Linked DNA regions of Cyanobium sp. PCC 7001. The protein of the gene in region 2 interacts with the protein of the main gene of each other region in a pairwise test. Links are inferred from orthologs where the notes say so. Each region holds a gene or a part of one and is shown on either strand. Other genes may lie near its edges. The genes, in order: ruvC and ruvA.

Region 1 (5,771 bases), 520 kb from region 2 along the record:
TAGTTGCGGTGGGTGGTGAGGGATCCCTCCACCAGCGCGCAGGTGCGCCAGCTGCCGGCCGCCAGCAGGGGATCGAGGCCTCCGCCGGATCCCCCCGTGGCCTGCCGGATACCGGCGATGTTGAGGATGTCCGCCACCACGGCCGAGGCGGTGGGGCCGGCCCCGGCCCCCGGGCCGTAGAACATCACCTGGCCCACGGGGTCGCCTTCCACCAGGATCGCGTTGTTCACCCCGTTCACCCCGGCCAGGGGGTGGGTGCTGGGCACCAGGGTGGGATGCACCCGCACGTCCAGGAGGGGATGGTCGCTGCTGGCGTCTGAGCCGTCGGCCTCCATCAGCTGGGCCACGGCCAGCAGCTTCACCACGAAGCCCAGACGGTCGGCATAGGCCACATCGCGGGCCTCGAGCTGGTCGATGCCTTCGGTGGGAATGGCACTGCGGGGCACGGTGCCGCCGTAGGCCAGGCGGGTGAGGATGGCGATCTTGTCGGCGGCGTCACCGCCCTGCACGTCGGCGGCGGGATCGGCCTCGGCGTAGCCCAGCCGCTGGGCATCGGCCAGCACATCGGCGTAGGCGGCGCCCTCGGCGGCCATGCGGCTGAGGATGTAGTTGGTGGTGCCGTTGATGATCCCGCTCACCCGCTGGATCCGGTTGCTGCCCAGGGACTGCTTCAGCGGCTCGATGATCGGGATGCCGCCGCCCACGGCGGCCTCGATCAGCACGTAGACCCCCTGTGCGGCGGCTGCGGCGGCGATCTCCTCGCCATGGCGGGCGATCACGGCCTTGTTGGCCGTGACCACGGGCTTGCCCGCGGCGATCGCCCGCAGGATCAGGGTGCGGGCTGGCTCGAGGCCGCCCATCACCTCCACCACAATGTCCACGGCCGGGTCATCGACCACCGCCTCGGGATCGGTGGTGAGCAGCTCGGCCGGCGGCGCCAGCGGCCGGGAGCGGGTCAGATCCCGCACCGCCACCCGCTGGAGCCGCAGGGCGGCCACCAGGGGATGGCGGCCTTCAGGGCTGGCCAGAATGCTCGCCACACCGGCGCCCACTGTGCCCAGTCCGAGCAGGCCGATGCCGATGGTCATGCTGTGGTGCCCCGCAATGGCAGGATCCTAGAAATCAGGCCGCCAGGGCTCTGGCCTGGGCCTGCATCATCGCCATGATGTTGAGGAAGCCGTTGGCCCGCGACGGCGTGAGGCTGCCCTGCAGCCCGGTGGCGGCGATGAAGGCGGGATCGATGGCCGCGGCCTGTTCGGGGGTGAGGCCCTCCAGACCCTCGATCAGCAGGGCCAGCAGGCCCTTGGTGATGGCGGCGTCCGAGTCGCCCCGCCAGTGCAGGTGGCCATCCTGCAGCTCGCCCACCACGTACACCTGGGACACGCACCCCTTCACCTTGAAGGTGTCGGTGCGGAATTCCTCCGGCAGGGGTTCGAGCTTCTTGGCCAGCCACAGCACGTATTCGTACCGGCGCCTGGGATCGGAGGTGCCGGCCAGGCGCGCCACGATGCTGTCCAGGGCGGGGCTGCCCGTGGCCCCCGGTTTGGGCTCGGCCATTCAGAAACGGCGACGCAGCGCCAGCATGCCTGCTGCGCCCCCGCCGATGAGGGTGAGGCCCGCCAGGAGGACCCAGGGATCGTTCACCAGCCCAGGGTTGCTGATCGCTGTCCGCACCGGCGCTGCCGGGCGCAGGCCCAGGCTGGGGGCGGCGCTGCCGGTTTCGTTCAGCTCCAGATAGTCGCGGTGGCCGGGCCCGCGGTCCACCTGCACCTCCCAGTCCTTGGCGGCCGGGCTGGGCAGGCTGAAACGGATGCGGCCGCTGGCATCGGTGCGGCCCACCTCGATCGGCTCTCCGCCTGGGGGAAGCAGCCGCACCACGGCGTCATCGGCGGGTTCGCCGTTGCTGAAGCGGCTCTCCAGCATCAGCTCGTCGTTGAGGGCCGTGATCCTCTCGAGACTGCTCTCGATGGCGTGGCCCCACACCGGCGACGGCCCAGCCACGGTGAAACCAAGGGCAGCGGCCGCGACCAGAGGGCTCAGGCCCCGGGCGGAGAGAAGCGAGGGCAGGACCATGGTTCGCCGGGGATTCAGGACAGGGCTCAGGAGTCTTTCCAGCGACTCTCGCGCGTTTTGCCGGCCTGCACCATCCGCAGCATGGAGGTGACCATCATCGACAGGGCGTCGTGGCTGTCGCTGCGACCCGCCAGCTCCGAGGCCAGAACCCGCTCGGCGGCGCTGGGCGCCCCGGCTGGCGAGGAGCTCGCCATGGACAGGGATCCGGCGGTCATCGTCACGGGGCGAAATGAGCAATGGGGCGATCTTCGCAGAGGTTCATGGCCAGTCCCAGTCCTGTTGCGGCTTTGTCAAGGTTCGCGACACAGCCGGGTGAGGCCTGCCTCGCTGATCCACCCATCCATCGGGATGTCCCAGGGCTCCTGCGGCAGCCGATCGACCACGCAGCCCTGGGGCAGCACCGCCAGGGCCTCCACCCGTCGCCAGTCGGGGTCGCTGCGCAGCCGGTCGTACCAGCCACCGCCATAGCCGAGGCGGATGCCGCGCCGGTCGACGGCCAGCGCCGGCACCAGGATCAGCCGCAGGTCGGAGGCGGCCAGATCGCCGGCGGCGGCCGGGGGAGCTGGAATGCCACAGGCATCGGCCTGCAGCTCGGTGCCCGGTTGCCAGGGGCGATAGTGCAGGCGGCCGGCTGCGATCGCCGGCAGGGCCAGACGGCCGCGGCAGGCTGCTGACCCCTGCAGCACCGGCCGCAGATCGGGCTCGCCCGGCAGGGGCCAGTACAGGCCCAGCCAGCCGCTCTCTGCTGGCTGGGTGGGATCGCGTGGCGCTGCCGCCGCCAGCAGAGCGGGCACCTGGGCGGCCAGCACCTCCGCGAGTGCCCCGGCGCAGGCCGGCAGCAGGCTGCGGCGCCGTTCACGGAACTGCCGCCGCAGCTGACGCTTCCGGGCCGCAGAGGCAGACGGGGACTCGGGATGGGGCATCACCGCTGGAACCAGCCCGTGAGGGCGGCTGCGAGGGCATCGGCGGCATCGTCCGGTCGTGGAGGGGCTTCGAGCGCCAGCTCCCGCATCACGGCCTCGAGCACTTCGGCCTTCTCGGCATGGCCGTTGCCGGTGAGGGCCTGCTTGATCTGCATCGGCGGCAGCTCCATCACCGGCACCTGGAAGCGGGCCAGGGTCATGATCACCACGCCCCGTGCCTGCACCACGGCGATGGTGGTGCTGGAGCGGTAGAAGAAGAACTTCTCCACCACCGCCAGCTGGGGCTGCCAGCGCCGCAGCAGCACCCGCAGGTCGGCGGCGATCTCCACCATCCGCTCTCCCTCGCTGCGGCCGGCATCGGTGCGGAGGATGCCGCAGTCGAGCAGTTGCTGGGGCTGGGCCGTGGCTCCCGGCTGCTCCTGCACCTCGATCACGCCGTAACCCACCCGGGCCAGGCCCGGATCGATGCCGAGGATGCGCACCGGGCCGGGCCCGTCCCTAGGCCACCAGGGCCAGTTCGAACTGGCTCCGGTCGCTGGCGTCGGGGCGGTCGAACACCTTGCAGAACACCTTCACCACCCGCTCGCCGGAGTCGATCTGTTCCAGGGGATCCTTGCGCAGGCGGTGGCGCAGGCAGCAGGCGGCCACCCGGGCCACGTCGTCTTCGGTCACCTCGGTGCGGCCCTCGAAGGCGGCCAGGGCGCGGGCGGCCCGGTTGGTCACGATGTCGCCGCGCAGGCCGTCCACGTCGAGCTCACCGCACACGGCGGAGATGCGGATGCGCAGGTCGTCGTCGATCTGCACCTGGGGCAGGCGGTTCTGGGCCTCCACCACCCGGGCCTGCAGGGTGTCCTGTGTGGTCTGCACCGCGGCGTTGAAGCCGTCGGGATCGTTGTCGAAGGCGGTGCGCTGGTCCACCACCTGCACCCGCAGTTCGGGATCGCGCACGGTGCGCACCTCCACGCTCATGCCGAAGCGATCCAGCAGCTGGGGCCGCAGCTCCCCCTCTTCGGGGTTGCCCGAGCCGATCAGCACGAAACGGGCCGGGTGCCGCACGCTCACGCCCTCCCGCTCCACCGTGTTCCAGCCCGAGGCGGCCGAATCCAGCAGCACGTCCACCAGGTGGTCGTCCAGCAGGTTCACCTCATCCACGTAGAGCAGGCCGCGGTTGGCCTTGGCCAGCAGACCGGGCTCGAAGGCGCGCACCCCCTCGCTGAGGGCCTTCTCGATGTCGATGGTGCCGCAGAGGCGGTCTTCGGTGGCGCCCAGGGGCAGGTCCACCATCGGCACCTGGCGCTGCTCCACCGGCAGCTGTTCCCCCTGCTCGGCCCGCTGGCGCACCTCGGCGCTCTGCAGATCCGGATCGTCGGGGGAGCTGTTGTAGGGATCGCCCGCGACCACGGGGATCTCGGGAAGAAGATCGGCCAGGGCGCGGATCGTGGTGCTCTTGCCCGTGCCCCGGTCGCCCATGATCATCACCCCGCCGATGCGGGGATCGATGACATTCAGCAGCAGGGCCAGCTTCATCTCCTCCTGCCCCACGATCGCGGTGAAGGGGAAGACCCGGCGCTTGCGGGCTTGCGTCACGGTTGGCGGCTGGCTGGGGTCGGAGGGGATTGTTTCACAGGCAACAGGCTGAGCACCTGGGGCGGGGTGGCGTCGGCCGGGTAGATGAGCCGCACCCGCAGGCTGCGGTGGGCGCCCGGCGCCAGGCTCACGGTGCCCAGGGCCGGCCCTGGATCGCCGGCCCGCTGCACCAGATGGAAGCGGCGGCGGCCGCTGGTCCGTCCGCCGGGGCCATCCAGGCCGCTCACCTCCACCGGCCCCCGGAACATCACGGCCTTGGCGGGGGTGGTGTTGAAGCGCAGTCCGCCCTGGGGCTGATCGCCCTTGATGGGCGACTCCAGGGCAAGCTGCAGCTGCACGGGAGTGGTGCCGGTGTTGCGCAGCGGGATGGTGAGGTCATACTCGACCCCGTAGTTGCCGTGGGCGGCCCAGGCGGTGCCGGGATAGAAGGCCTTCAGTTCGGCGGTCTGCACCTGGCCGGTGCCCAGGGTGCCGCGCTCGAGCGAGGCGATCGGCCAGGAGATCGGCGCGGCGCTGGCCGGCAGCCAGGCCTTGTCCGGGGCGGTGATCGTGCCCCTCCAGACGCTGCCCACCTGCACGCCGCTGACCCTGGAGTAGATGATCCGGCCGCTGGCCCCCCGCGGCGTGGGCGTGTGCTCCTTCGGACTGAGCCCTCCGTCCAGCAGGCGGGCCCAGGTGTCGGCCGGGGGCGGGGCATCGTTGGGTCCGAAGGCGGCCAGGGTGGCCAGGCTCACCGGACCGCTGCTGAGCAGGCGCATCTGCAGGTTGCGGCCGTTCAGCAGGGGATCGAGCCCCCGCACCGGCAAGGGCAGCACCACCAGGGTGCTCGGCTGGTCCGGGGCGAGGGTCCATTCGCGCGCCAGTTCAGGGCTGCGCCGGCGGGCCAGCAGTTCGCCCGCCACCCGGCTGCCCGGTCCGGCGTAGGCCGGGGTGGTGGTTTCCTCCAGCAGGGGCGGCAGGGGCAGGAACGGGGCGCCCGCCATGGCCGGATCGAGCGACTGCGACAGGGCGGTGGAGCCTCCGAGCAGGCGCAGGGTCACCGGCTTCGGCCCCCGCGGCTGGGCCACCACCGCCAGCCACAGGGTGGAGTCGAGGGTGTCCGGCTTGCCGGCATACACGTGGTGGCTGAACAGATCGAAGCTGCCGCTGAGGGGCACATCCAGATGGGCCTCGGGCACGCCGCGGCCC
Region 2 (6,001 bases):
GCCTGCTGTTCGAGCGCTTCCTCAACCCCGAGCGCAAGTCGATGCCTGACATCGACACCGATTTCTGCATCGAACGGCGCGGGGAGGTGATCGATTACGTGACCCGGCGCTACGGCGAGGACAAGGTGGCCCAGATCATCACCTTCAACCGCATGACCTCGAAGGCGGTGCTCAAGGATGTGGCCCGGGTGCTCGACATCCCCTACGGCGATGCCGACCGTCTCGCCAAGCTCATCCCCGTGGTGCGGGGCAAGCCCGCCAAGCTCAAGGAGATGATCGGGCCGGAGTCGCCCGCTGCGGAGTTCCGCGAGAAATACGAAAAGGATCCCGATGTGCGCCGCTGGGTAGACATGGCCATGCGGATCGAGGGCACCAACAAAACCTTCGGCGTTCATGCCGCCGGTGTGGTGATCGCGGCCGACCCCCTTGATGAGCTCGTGCCGCTTCAGCGCAACAACGACGGCCAGGTGATCACCCAGTACTTCATGGAGGACGTGGAGTCGATGGGCCTTTTGAAGATGGATTTCCTGGGCCTCAAGAACCTCACCATGATCGATAAAACCCTCGATCTGGTGCAGCAGAGCACCGGTGAAACCGTCGACCCGGACAAACTTCCCCTCGACGATGCGGCCACGTACGGACTGCTGGCCCGGGGGGATCTGGAAGGCATCTTCCAGCTGGAATCCAGCGGCATGCGGCAGATCGTGCGGGATCTCAAGCCGTCATGCCTGGAGGACATTTCCTCGATTCTGGCCCTCTACCGTCCGGGGCCATTGGATGCGGGGCTGATCCCCAAGTTCATCAACCGCAAGCATGGCCGTGAGGCGATTGATTTCGCCCACGACAAACTCCAGCCGATCCTGAATGAAACCTACGGGATCATGGTGTACCAGGAGCAGATCATGAAGATCGCCCAGGATCTGGCGGGCTACTCCCTGGGCGAAGCCGATCTGCTGCGGCGGGCCATGGGCAAGAAGAAAAAGAGCGAGATGGAAAAGCACCAGACCATCTTCGTGGAGGGAGCCACCCGGCGGGGGGTGGACACGAAGGTGGCCGAGGCCCTGTTCGAGCAGATGGTGCTGTTCGCCGAATACTGTTTCAACAAGAGCCACTCCACGGCCTATGGCGCCGTGACCTTCCAGACCGCCTACCTCAAGGCCCACTACCCCGTGGCCTACATGGCGGCGCTGCTCACGGTGAATGCCGGAGCGTCGGACAAGGTGCAGCGCTACATCGCCAACTGCAATGCCATGGGTATCGAAGTGATGCCTCCCGATGTGAACGCATCGGGCATTGATTTCACCCCCGTCGGCGATCGCATCCTCTTCGGGCTCTCCGCCGTGCGCAATCTCGGCGACGGGGCCATCCGCCAGCTGATCGAGGTGCGCCAGGAGGATGGACCGTTCCGCTCCCTGGCGGATCTCTGCGATCGCATCCCCGGCCAGCAGCTGAACCGCCGGGCCCTCGAGGCCCTGATCCATTCCGGAGCCCTCGATGCCCTCGAGCCCAGCGGCAACCGCGCTCAGCTGATGGCCGACTTGGATCTGATCCTGGACTGGGCCAGCTCCCGCGCCCGCGACCGCGCCAGCGGCCAGGGCAACCTGTTCGACCTGATGGCCTCGAGTTCGGCCGCGGAGCCGGCCAGCGCTGGCGGTGCCGGCGGCGGCGATCTGAGCACGGCCCCCAAGGCGGCCCCGGTGAACGACTATCCCCCCACCGAGAAACTGCGGCTGGAGAAGGAGCTGGTGGGGTTCTACCTCTCGGATCACCCCCTCAAGCAGCTGGGGCGTCCGGTGCGGCTGCTGTCGCCGGTGGCCCTCGCCACCCTGGAGGAACAGCCGGACAAGGCCAAGGTGAGCGCCGTGGCGATGGTGCCGGAACTGCGCCAGGTGACCACGCGCAAGGGCGATCGCATGGCGGTGCTGCAGCTGGAGGATCTCACCGGCAGCTGCGAGGCGGTGGTCTTTCCCCGCGCCTACGCCCGCCTGGCCGACCACCTGATGGTGGATGCCCGCCTGCTGGTGTGGGGCTCCGTGGATCGCCGGGACGACCGGGTGCAGCTGATCGTGGATGACTGCCGCTCCATCGACGATCTGCAGCTGCTGATGGTGGAGCTGGAGGCGGAACAGGCCGCCGACATCGCCATTCAGCATCGCCTGCGGGAATGCCTGCAGCGCCATCGTCCTCCCCTGGATGACGTGGGGTTGCGGGTGCCTGTGGTGGCGCTGGTGCAGCAACGGCAGGAGACCCGCTTCGTGCGGCTCGGTCCGCAGTTCTGCGTGGCCGATGCCGCAGCGGCCCTCGACACCCTGGCAGCGGCGGATTTCCGTGCCCGGATCAGTGCCCCGCTGATGGCGGCCTGAGTGGCTGCTGGTCAGCAGGCCCGAACAGCGGCAGCGGCAGCAGCAGAGGCCGGGATCAGCGTCCGGAGCGCCTGGCTCGGAGCGACTCCCGCAGCCTGGAGATGTTGAGGCCCAGCTGCTCACCGCCCATCAGGCTGCCGGGCCTCTCTTCCCAGCTGGCGGAGAGCACGCCGTAGCTCAACCCCACCAGGCCGAGGAGAAAGCAGGCGCCGGACGCGGCCAGGGTGACACCCGGTGAGATGTCGGCGATCTGCCGGCTCACCAGGACGTAGCTGGCCACGAACACCCCCATGCCCATCAGGGTGGGGATGCCTGTGGCCACGGCGACACGGCGGGCCATGCGGTTGGCCACAGCGTCAGGAATGCCCTGCTGGCTGGGCTTGCCTGCAGCCCGGGAGCCGGCCGGGCGCGGAGCCCTGGGGGTCTTGGAGGAACGGGGAGCGAGACCCTTGCCGGGCATGGCGGCACCTCAGCCGCGGATGCCGAGCTTGGCGATCAGGGCGCTGTAGCGGTCCTGGCTGATGCTCTTGAGGTAGCCCAGCAGGCGCTTGCGGCGGCCAATCATCTTCAGCAGCCCCTGGCGGGAGGAAAAGTCGTGCTTGTTCTGCTGCAGATGGCCCGTGAGCTGGGTGATGCGCTCACTCAACATCGCCACCTGCACCTCGACGGAACCGGTGTCGGTGCCATGGGTCTGGTGGCTGTTGATCAGTTCCTGCTTCTTGTCGGTGGTGAGCGGCATGGAGATGGAAGGTGGCGGAGCCTGGGCCTGCGGCCTGGGGTGGCAGGCATGGCGTCGTGGCGGGGAATCGCACCCCGGTGCTGACAGCCTTGCCCCGGCTTCTGCGGTGCAAACCGACACTTTACCGCTCAGAGTCCCCCTGCCAGGGCTTTCGCCACTCATGCGGCCGGCCGGGACAGCCAGCGCAGGCAGTCGCGGATCCAGTCCTCGGTGGAGGCCTCCGCCGTGAGGCCCTGGGAGGCCACGGCGCGCAGGGCCCGGTGGATCTCCAGGTCGGCGAAGCCGAGGGACACCAGCGTGCCGCAGATGTCATCGCGGCTGCCGTCGGCCAGACCCGGAAGCTGCTCGGGATCAGCCTCGGCCGCAGTCTCCACCGCGCCCAGGTAGCGCTCCTGCAGCCGCACCCGCAGTTCCACCGCCAGCCGTTCCGCCGTGCGCTTGCCCACCCCCGGGGCCTGGCAGAGCCGCCGCAGATCCGGCTGGACGATGGCCTGCACCAGCTCCTCCATCTCGAGGGCACCCAGCAGCCCCATGGCCATCTGGGGACCCACGCCGCTGACCGCCACCAGGTCGCGGAACAGGTCCCGCTCCTGCCGCGCCGTGAAGCCGTAGAGGGTCCAGGCGTCCTCTCGGATGCTCTGGTGGATGTGCAGCGCGAGCGGTGAGCCCGGCGGGGGCAGCCGCCGCCAGTCCCGTTGGCTCACCTGCACCTCGTAGCCCACGCCGCGGCAGAGGAGCAGGAGCCCGCAGCGCTTGTCGTGCTGCCAGGGATCGGCGATGTCGCCTTGCAGCCAGCCGATCATTGGAGGCAGTGAAACCGAAACCATGCTGCCCGCCCTGCGGACCCTTGCCCAGTCTTGGGCTCAGCGCCTTGCCAACGCCTGCCGGATGTGGCTGCCCCGGCGTCTGCCGGCGCTGGGACTGGCGCTGGCGCTGCTGCTCCCCATCGGGGGGTGTGGCGGGGCCGCCCAGCCGCCCCGCAGCGTGCTGCTCGAAGCCCTCACGCTCCAGATCCAGCTCACCCAGGGCGCCATCGCCCAGGCCCTGCGCCTGCAGCCCGAGGGCGTGCCCGAGGTGAGCCGGGTGCGGGTGACCCGTCAGGACACGGTGCGGATCGGTGAGGCGAAGGGGCTGCACCTCACCGGCAGCTTCGACTGGCGCCTGCCCGACGATCCGATCCGGGTGGACACCCCCTTCGAGCTGTACCTGCAGCGGGGCGAGCGGGGCGAGAGCTGGCGGCTGGCCCGGCCCAGCGGTGCCCTCGACGGCGACACCCAGCTCTGGATCACCGACCCGTTGCCCCTCGTGCGCTGAGGCTGATCAGGGTGGCCAGCAGCACCAGCAGCGCGCCGAGAATGGTCCAGCCGTCGAGGCCCTCGGCGAACAGCAGCCAGCCCCAAAGCCCGGCGAACAGCACCTGCACGTAGCTGAGCGCCGTGGCCCGGGCGGCCGGCAGGGCGGTGAGGCCGCGCGTGAGGCTGACCTGCCCGAGCTGGGTGAACACCCCCACCCCAGCGAGCCACACCACGTCGGTGGGGGTGGGCAGCACCGGATTCAGCACCACCAGCGGCAGGCTCAGGGGCACGGCCACCAGTGGGAAGTAGAACACGATCACCAGCGGGTGCTCCGTGCGGCCGAGGCTGCGCACGCTCACGTAGGCCAGGGCGGTGGCCAGGGCCCCCGCCACGGCGATCAGCACCGGCAGCGGCTGCAGGGGCGTTGCGCCGTCGAACAGCGGAGCCGGCTGGGCCACCAGCAGCACACCGGCCCAGCCCACGGCCATGGCCAGCAGCACGCGCCGGCCGATGGGCTCACCGAGCGCCAGCCAGGCCAGCAGGGCCGTGAAGGTGGGGTAGAGGTACTGGAGCACCGTGGCGGATGCCAGCGGCAGGGCCATCAGCGCCGCATACACGCAGAACAGGGCCAGGGTGCCGATGACGCCGCGCCACAGCAGCAGAGCGCGCCGCTGGCCCCAGGGATCCACGCCGGCCCGGCGCAGCAGCCCCCAGCTCAGCACCACGCTCACCAGGGCCCTGGCCAGCACCACCTCGGCGGCGGGGATGCGGCCCTCCAGCTGCTTCACACACACCCCCATGACGCTGAAGGCCAGGGCGCTTGCCACCATCTGGAGTGTGGGAGCCAGGGGGGTGCCCCGCGTCATCCGGGCCGACCCCGCCGATGGCGGCCATGGTGGCAGCCAGGGCAGCGGCACGGTGCTGGCCATGGCGGGCAGAATCGGAGTCCAACCGGGGCCATGCCCTTGAGCCTGCCGCGCCTCCACCCCCGCACGATCGAGGCCGTGAAGGAGCGCGCCGACATCGTGGATGTGGTGGGCGAGCACGTGGTGCTCAAGAAGAAGGGGCGGGAATTCGTCGGCATCTGCCCCTTCCACGACGACACGTCGCCGTCGATGACGGTGTCACCGGCCAAGCAGTTCTATTACTGCTTCTCCTGCGGCGCTGGCGGCAACGCCATCAAGTTCCTGATGGAGCTGCAGCGCCAGAGCTTCAGCGATGTGGTGCTGGAGCTGGCGCGCAAGTACCAGCTGCCGATCGAGACCCTCGACGGCCCCCAGCAGGAGCGCCTGCGCCGGCAGCTCTCGCGCCGCGATCAGCTGCACCGGGTGCTGAGCCTGGCCTCGGGCTGGTTCCGCAGCCAGCTGCGCGCCCCCGAGGGTGCGGGGGCCCTGGCCTACCTGCGCGAGCAGCGCAAGCTCGGGGAGGGCACCATCGAGGCCTTCGAGCTCGGCTTCGCACCGGACCGGTGGGACGGCCTCCTGAATCACCTGGGACAGGTGGAGGGCATCGGGCCGGAGTGGCTGGTGGAGGCGGGCCTGGCGGTGCCGCGCAAGGGGCAGGGCGGCGAGGGGAGCCAGGGCTATTACGACCGCTTTCGCGGC

What was found.
Region 1: the proteins of ruvA (region 2) and ruvC interact in binary tests that used the Escherichia coli proteins (3 or more experiments, as listed by UniProt). The link is inferred for Cyanobium sp. PCC 7001 from one-to-one orthologs.

What each region holds. Positions count from the first base shown.
Region 1 is NZ_DS990556.1:1,173,372-1,179,142, reverse strand. The notes cover bases 1,738-4,439. They hold ruvC (crossover junction endodeoxyribonuclease RuvC), read right to left. Parts: upstream 3,479-4,439; coding sequence 2,996-3,478; downstream 1,738-2,995. Other genes in these bases: bchI (magnesium chelatase ATPase subunit I), read right to left, coding at 3,495-4,439; CPCC7001_RS05745 (5-formyltetrahydrofolate cyclo-ligase), read right to left, coding at 2,364-2,996; CPCC7001_RS05750 (hypothetical protein), read right to left, coding at 2,100-2,267; CPCC7001_RS05755 (hypothetical protein), read right to left, coding at 1,738-2,073. In the rest of the region: CPCC7001_RS05765 (homoserine dehydrogenase), read right to left, coding at 1-1,088; CPCC7001_RS05760 (SufE family protein), read right to left, coding at 1,123-1,557; more of CPCC7001_RS05755, read right to left, coding at 1,558-1,737; more of bchI, read right to left, coding at 4,440-4,583; CPCC7001_RS05730 (DUF3370 domain-containing protein), read right to left, coding at 4,580-5,771.
Region 2 is NZ_DS990556.1:653,970-659,970, reverse strand. Bases 2,084-5,015 are described here. They hold ruvA (Holliday junction branch migration protein RuvA), read right to left. Parts: upstream 3,906-5,015; coding sequence 3,261-3,905; downstream 2,084-3,260. Other genes in these bases: CPCC7001_RS03185 (DMT family transporter), read right to left, coding at 4,388-5,015; CPCC7001_RS03190 (hypothetical protein), read left to right, coding at 3,991-4,416; rpsO (30S ribosomal protein S15), read right to left, coding at 2,833-3,102; CPCC7001_RS03205 (PAM68 family protein), read right to left, coding at 2,419-2,823; CPCC7001_RS03210 (DNA polymerase III subunit alpha), read left to right, coding at 2,084-2,363. Outside these bases: more of CPCC7001_RS03210, read left to right, coding at 1-2,083; more of CPCC7001_RS03185, read right to left, coding at 5,016-5,326; dnaG (DNA primase), read left to right, coding at 5,357-6,001. UniProt on the Escherichia coli protein: The RuvA-RuvB-RuvC complex processes Holliday junction (HJ) DNA during genetic recombination and DNA repair.